Regions from separate parts of the Bradyrhizobium sp. IC4060 genome, predicted to be linked through region 2. Evidence: predicted binding sites of a transcription regulator. Region 2 holds the regulator's gene; the other holds the start of a gene.
What was found. Region 2 encodes PhoB, which activates phosphate uptake and scavenging genes when phosphate is short. Its sites were predicted from a motif close to TGTCATNNANCTGTCAT; they were not measured.
Positions count from the first base shown of each region.

Region 1 (3,405 bases), on a different contig from region 2:
GTGACTGATTTGCCGGCTTCGGCCGCTTCGGCCAGCGCGCGCACGATCGGTGAATTGTTGGAGGTGCGGTAGAGCGTCTGCTTGATCGCAACGACGTCGGGGTCGCGCGTGGCCTGCTGCAGGAATTGCACCACCACGTCGAACGACTCGTAGGGATGGTGGACGATCAGGTCCTTCTGCCGGATCGCGGCGAAGATGTCGCCGCCATGCTCGCGCACGCGTTCGGGGTGGCGCGGCACGTAAGGGGTGAATTCGAGGTCGGGCCGGTCGAGGCGGGTGAGCTGCGAGAGCTCGTTCATCGCCTGCACGCCGTCGACCAGGAAGATCTCGTCGTCGGCGGCGGAGAGCGCGTGCTGCACGAAGCTGCGCAGCTGCTCCGGCATCTTGGCGTCGATCTCGAGCCGGATCACCGATCCGCGGCGGCGGCGCTTCAGCGCGGTCTCGAACAGGCGGACGAGATCTTCGGCCTCCTCCTCGATTTCGAGCTCGGAGTCGCGGATGATCCGGAAGGCGCCTTGGCCGTGCAGATTGTAGCCGGGGAACAGGCGGTTGATGAACAGGGCGGTGGCCTGCTCCAGCGAGATCAGGCGCACCGTGCCATCCGCCGGCAGGCGGATGAAGCGGTCGATCTTGCCGGGCATGCGGATCAGCGCGTTCATCTGCTTGCCGTCGGCAGCGCGCGTGAGCTGCAGTGCGATGGTGAAGCCGAGGCTCGGAATGAACGGGAAAGGGTGGGCCGGATCGATCGCCAGCGGGGTCAGGAGAGGGAACACGTTGTGGAGGAAGTAGTCCTCGATCCAGGTTCGTTCCGCCTTTGTGACGTCCTTGCCGTCGACCAGCACGATGCCGACCTCGGCCAACGTGGCGCGCAGGTCGCGCCAGATCGCCTGCTGGTCGGAGGCGAGCTGGGAGACGGTGCGGTTGATCAGCGCGAGCTGTTCGGACGGCGTCAGGCCGTCGGGGCTGCGCTCGGCGATGCCCTCGCGGACTTGGGCCTTGATGCCGGCGACGCGAACCATGAAGAACTCGTCGAGGTTATTGGCCGAAATCGACAGGAATCGCACCCGCTCCAGCACGGGGTGGCTCGGGTTGACCGATTCCTCCAGGACGCGGCGGTTGAAATGCAGCCAGGACAGCTCGCGGTTGATGAACCGCTCGGGACTGGACGCGATCGCCGGAAGGCTCTCGGTTTCCGGGGCTTTCTCTTTGGTTTCAACAGCTTGCGCAGAGTCCATCAGAAGTCGGTCCATCCAGTTCACCCCAATTGCGACTCAAGCGCAAAAATCGGCGGGAGCATGTGTTAGAGCGATGACGTTTCGATGACATTGATGTTCCGCCCCCGCGCCGCGTCAAGCGGACTTCGGGGAGGCCTGCGAGCCTGTCAGGCGTCCCGGAGCAGCTCGGCGGCCAGCGCCCGGGTGACGGGACGGCCGAGCCGCAGGGCTTCGCTGTCGAGCAGCTCGACGGCCCGCCGGGCGGCGGCCGAGGACCGTTCCAGGCGCGTCGCGAGGTAGCCGACCACGCTCTCGTCCACATTGAGCTGGCGGTCGGCGCAGAACTTGACGATGAGGCCGCGGAACAGCTGGTCGTCGGGCGGCATCAGTGTGACCGTTGGAACGGCCCGCAGGCGCGAGCGCAGGTCGCGAAGCTCGATCGGAAGCGCGGCCGGCGCCTCGCGGCCGGTGAACAGGACGTAGGCGCCGTCCTCGCGGGCGAGGTTCATCAGGTGAAACAGGGCACGCTCGTCGAATTCCCCAGCCTTGAGATCCTCGACCACCAGCGCGCCGGTGGCGAGCGCGCCGGGCACGTCCGTCGCGGTCAGCGCATTGGCGGTGGTCGAGCGGGCGCCGGCTTCCTCGGCCCAGATCGCGGCGAGATGGCTCTTGCCGCTTCCTTCCGGGCCCGCCAGCGACATGATCCGGTTCGGCCATTCCGGCCAGCCGTCGATGAGGCCTAGACCGGCCGCATTGGCGGGGCCTTCGAGGAAGTTGTCCCGGCTGAGGCTCTCCGCATGCGGAAGCGCAAACGCCAATTGTCGGGGATGAACGCGGCCTGCCACGCTTGCTCTGCTCCATGCCGGCGCGCCGGCCCGCTTGTAGAGATTCGACTTGATGGTGCGGGACTTGGCCTTTTGCTGGGCTGCTTCCTCGCTCATTTGGCCTCGATCGTGCTCATGTGCCGCAGCCACTCGACGAGATAGAGCGACACGGAGGAGAGCGTGAAGACCGTGACGAGACCCATCAGGATGATATCATAAGGCGCGGGCTTGAAGCCGAAGGCAAGCGCCGCCAGCACCAAAGCTGCGAATGCCACTTGTGCCACCGTGTTGAGCTTGGAGACTTTCGACGGCTTCATCTCGACCGGCCGGTCGAACAACCAGGACACGATCACGGCGGCGACAATCATGATGTCGCGCGAGACCACCAGGATCACGATCCAGCGCGGGATCGCGCCCCAGATGCCGAGCGCCATGTAGATCGAGACCAGCAGCGCCTTGTCGGCGAGCGGATCGAGCAGGGCGCCGAGCTCGCTCGTCATGTTGAAGCGCTTGGCCAAAAAGCCGTCCACGGCATCGCTGATGCCGGCGATCAGGAAGACGGCGAACGCCACCTCCATTTGGCTCGACACGATGGCCCAGACGATGATCGGGACCAGCATGATGCGGCCCAAGGTAATGATATTCGGAATACTCACGAAAGCGCTTCCCGGCACCGGTTCTGACCTCAAATCCGGCCCGTTGCAGGCTGAACCGGTTGATATGTCTACATAGTATAGCGGGGAGCGCCATGCGAGCCATTGCGCGTCCCCGGAATTCAACGTAACCAGCCGCAAACCCACTGGAAATCGGGCATGACCGACCGCAAAAACGGCCTCACTTACGCCGATTCAGGCGTCGATATCGACGCGGGCAACCGCCTGGTCGACCTGATCAAGCCGATGGTGCGCGCCACCGCGCGGCCGGGCGCCGATGCCGAGATCGGCGGCTTCGGCGGCCTGTTCGACCTCAAGGCGGCCGGCTTCAAGGATCCGGTCCTCGTGGCCGCGACCGACGGTGTCGGTACCAAGGTCAAGATCGCGATCGAGACCGGCCTGCATGGCGGCATCGGCATCGACCTCGTCGCCATGAGCGTCAACGACCTCGTGGTCCAGGGCGCCGAGCCGCTGTTTTTCCTGGACTATTTCGCCTGCGGCAAGCTCGACCCCGAGGCCACGGCCGCCATCGTCGCGGGCGTTGCGGAGGGATGCCGCGAATCCGGCTGCGCTTTGATCGGCGGGGAGACTGCCGAAATGCCCGGCCTCTACAAGGACGGCGACTACGATCTCGGCGGCTTTGCCGTCGGCGCCGCCGAGCGCGGTACGTTGTTGCCGCGCAAGGACATCGCCGCGGGCGATGCCGTGATCGGT
Region 1 is NZ_JADYVJ010000001.1:495,851-499,255, reverse strand. It holds gene I6F16_RS02440 (RNA degradosome polyphosphate kinase) at 1-1,235, opposite strand, end outside; gene I6F16_RS02435 (DnaA/Hda family protein) at 1,382-2,059, opposite strand; gene I6F16_RS02430 (CDP-alcohol phosphatidyltransferase family protein) at 2,152-2,694, opposite strand; gene purM (phosphoribosylformylglycinamidine cyclo-ligase) at 2,851-3,405, shown strand, end outside.
Region 1: the regulator PhoB is predicted to act here: its motif matches at 1,309-1,325, upstream of I6F16_RS02440 (RNA degradosome polyphosphate kinase).

Region 2 (3,405 bases):
GCCACCCTCGCCCTGGATCGGCTCGATGAGAATGCCGGCGGTGTGCGGACCGATCGCCTTCTTCACGGCGTCGAGGTCGCCGTGCGGCACCTGATCGAAGCCGTCCATCGGCGGACCGAAGCCCTCGAGATATTTCGCAGAGCCGGTGGCGGCGAGCGTCGCCAGCGTGCGGCCATGGAAGGCACCCTCGAAGGTGATCATGCGGTAACGTTCCGGATGCCCCTTGGAGAAGTGATGGTGGCGCACCAGCTTGATCACGCCTTCCAGCGCCTCGGCGCCGGAATTGCAGAAGAACACGAAGTCCGCAAAGCTCTCATTGCAGAGGCGGCTTGCGAGCTTCTCGCCGTCAGGGCTCTGGAACAGGTTCGACATGTGCCAGAGCTTGGTCGCCTGCTCCTGCAACGCCTTGACCAGCGCGGGATGGACATGGCCGAGCGCATTCACCGCGACACCCGAGGTGAAATCGAGATAGCGATCGCCGTTGGTCGCGATCAGCCAGCAGCCTTCGCCGCGCTCGAAACCGAGGTCGGCCCTGGCGAAAACGGGGAGCAAATGCGGCGCTGCGCTGTTAGTCATGACGTCACTTGAATGTTGCGGACGGTGTGAGGCATGCATTGCGCGACGCACCATCGACCGGCCCCGGAAAACGAAACGTGCCGCCTTTTAAGGGCGGCACGTGGCACTATCTTATGCCTGGCAAGACGGGTGTCAATGCCGCCCGGAAAGCCTCGCGAAACGCTGATTCCGTAGTCTTGCGGTGCCGATTTTGCGGGTTTTTCACCACGGAACATGTGGAAGCGAGTCGGCGGACTCTTGCGCGGGAGTCACGCCATATTGTAGCGTTTGGACTGTCAGATACGACATCTCGTGCAGCAGTTCTGATCCCAGAAGTCCTCATGTACCGGCGTAAACGTTCGGGCGTCTTGAGCGCGCCCGGCGAGCCTTAAGGGATTCTGACGGCACGGGTTTTTCAAGGCTAAAGCATTCGCTGCGAAGGCCCCAGGATGGCAGGCGCGCAGCGAGGGAAAGGGTGCAATGACGGTTTTGACCTGGTCCGATGATCGCGTCGAGCAGCTGAAGAAGCTCTGGGAGGCCGGACTTTCGGCCAGCCAGATCGCGGCGGAGCTCGGCAATGTGACCCGCAATGCCGTGATCGGCAAGGTGCACCGGCTCGGCCTGTCCGGCCGCGCCAAGAGCCCTTCATCGGCAGCGCCGCGGCCGCGCAAGGCACGGCCCGCGCAGCATATGATGCGGGTGACCCGCCCCGTCGCGCGCGGCAACACCGCGTTGGCGCAGGCCTTCGAGGTCGAGTTGGAAGCCGAGCCGGTTACCTACGACAACGTGGTGCCGATGAGCCAGCGGCTGTCGCTGCTGGAATTGAACGAGGCGACCTGCCACTGGCCGGTCGGCGATCCCTCGAGCCCGGATTTCTTCTTCTGCGGCGGCAAGGCGCTCTCCGGCCTGCCCTACTGCGCCCAGCATTCGCGCGTGGCCTATCAGCCCGCAGCGGACCGCCGTCGCGCAGCACCGAAACCGGGCACGCGGTGAGCTTGCGGAATTCCCTGATCGCCAAGCTTTGATCGCCAAGCTTGATCGCCAAGACTGCAGCCGTCACACGATGACGGCTCCCAATCGTTCGGTGTCATCCCCGCGAATGCGGGATCCGTAACCGCGGGGCGCAATCGTTGCGCGAGATGGTCACTCCGAGTCTTCGCCAAACCACGTCCTGTGGCTAATCGCGAAGAGCGCAAGCGCTCGCGCTGAGATCCCGGGCTCACGCTGCGCGCGCCCCGGGATGACGGCCGAGATCGGCGCCGCAGTTCGCCAAACCAGCTGTCGCTGGCGCCTTACGTCTGCTCAGCCTTCGCGAAGCGATCGTCCAGCGCGTAGCCGGCGCCGCGGACGGTGCGGATCGGGTCCTGCTCGCGGCCGAGATTGAGCAGCTTGCGCAGGCGGCCGATATGCACGTCGACGGTGCGCTCGTCGATGTAGATGTCGCGGCCCCAGACGCTGTCGAGCAGCTGCTCGCGCGAGAACACGCGGCCGGGATGCTCCAGGAAGAACTCCAGCAGGCGATATTCGGTCGGACCGAGATCGATCGGCCGGCCCGAGCGCGCCACGCGGCGCTTGTCGCGGTCGAGCTCGATATCGCCATAGGCGAGCACGGTGGCGAGGCGCTCGGGGCTCGCGCGCCTGAGCAAGCCCTTCACGCGCGCAAGCAGCTCCGGCACCGAGAACGGCTTGACGATATAATCATCCGCGCCGGTCGCGAGCCCGCGCACCCGTTCGCTCTCCTCGCCGCGCGCGGTGAGCATGATGATCGGCAGCTGCTTGGTCTCGGGGCGGGTCCGAAGCCGCCGGCACAGCTCGATGCCTGACAGGCCCGGCAGCATCCAGTCGAGCACGATCAGATCGGGAATGTGCTCCTTGAGGCGGGTGTCGGCGTCATCGCCGCGCATCACCGTCTCGACGTCATAGCCGTCGCCTTCGAGGTTGTAGCGAAGAAGCTCGGTGAGAGCTTCCTCGTCCTCAACCACCATAATGCGTGCGCCCATGTGGTCGTAGCTCCTTAAGTCGTCAGGTGTTCGGCACCGTCGTGGCGAAGGTCGTCATGTCGCCCTTCGGCCGCTTGTCGGTGATCGCCTGGCCCTCGATCATGTAGAACACGGTCTCGGCGATGTTGGTGGCGTGGTCGCCGATCCGCTCGATGTTCTTGGCACAGAACATCAGGTGGATGCAGAACGAGATGTTGCGCGGATCCTCCATCATGTAGGTGAGGAGCTCGCGGAACAGCGAGGTGCAGATGGCGTCGACTTCTTCGTCGCCCTTCCACACCGCCATCGCCGCCGGCAGGTCGTGCGCGGCATAGGCGTCCAGTACCGACTTGACCTGCTGCTGCACGAGGTCGGTCATGTGCTCCAGGCCGCGGAACAGCTTGAGCGGATGGAAATCCGTCTCCAGCGCCGCGACGCGCTTGCCCATATTCTTGGCGAGATCGCCGATGCGCTCGAGATCGGTCGCAACGCGCATCGCGCCGACGATCTCGCGCAGGTCGACGGCCATCGGCTGGCGGCGGGCGATGGTGAGCACGGCGCGCTCCTCGATGCGCTTCTGCAGCGCGTCGAGCTCGACGTCGGTGGCGACGACGCGCTGGCCGAGCGCGACGTCGCGGCGGATCAGCGCGTCGACGGAATCGACGATCATGCGCTCGGCGATGCCGCCCATCTCGGCGACCAGGCGGGTGAGCTCCTGAAGGTCGCTGTCGAAAGCCTTTACGGTATGTTCAGAACCCATGTTCCGTCTCCTCAGCCGAACCGGCCGGTGATGTAATCCTGCGTGCGCCGATCGCTCGGCGACGTGAAGATCTTGCTGGTGTCGTCGAACTCGATCAACTCGCCGAGATAC
Region 2 is NZ_JADYVJ010000010.1:186,353-189,757, forward strand. It holds gene I6F16_RS27885 (aspartate aminotransferase family protein) at 1-576, opposite strand, end outside; gene I6F16_RS27890 (GcrA family cell cycle regulator) at 1,036-1,548, shown strand; gene phoB (phosphate regulon transcriptional regulator PhoB) at 1,848-2,555, opposite strand; gene phoU (phosphate signaling complex protein PhoU) at 2,578-3,294, opposite strand; gene pstB (phosphate ABC transporter ATP-binding protein PstB) at 3,306-3,405, opposite strand, start outside.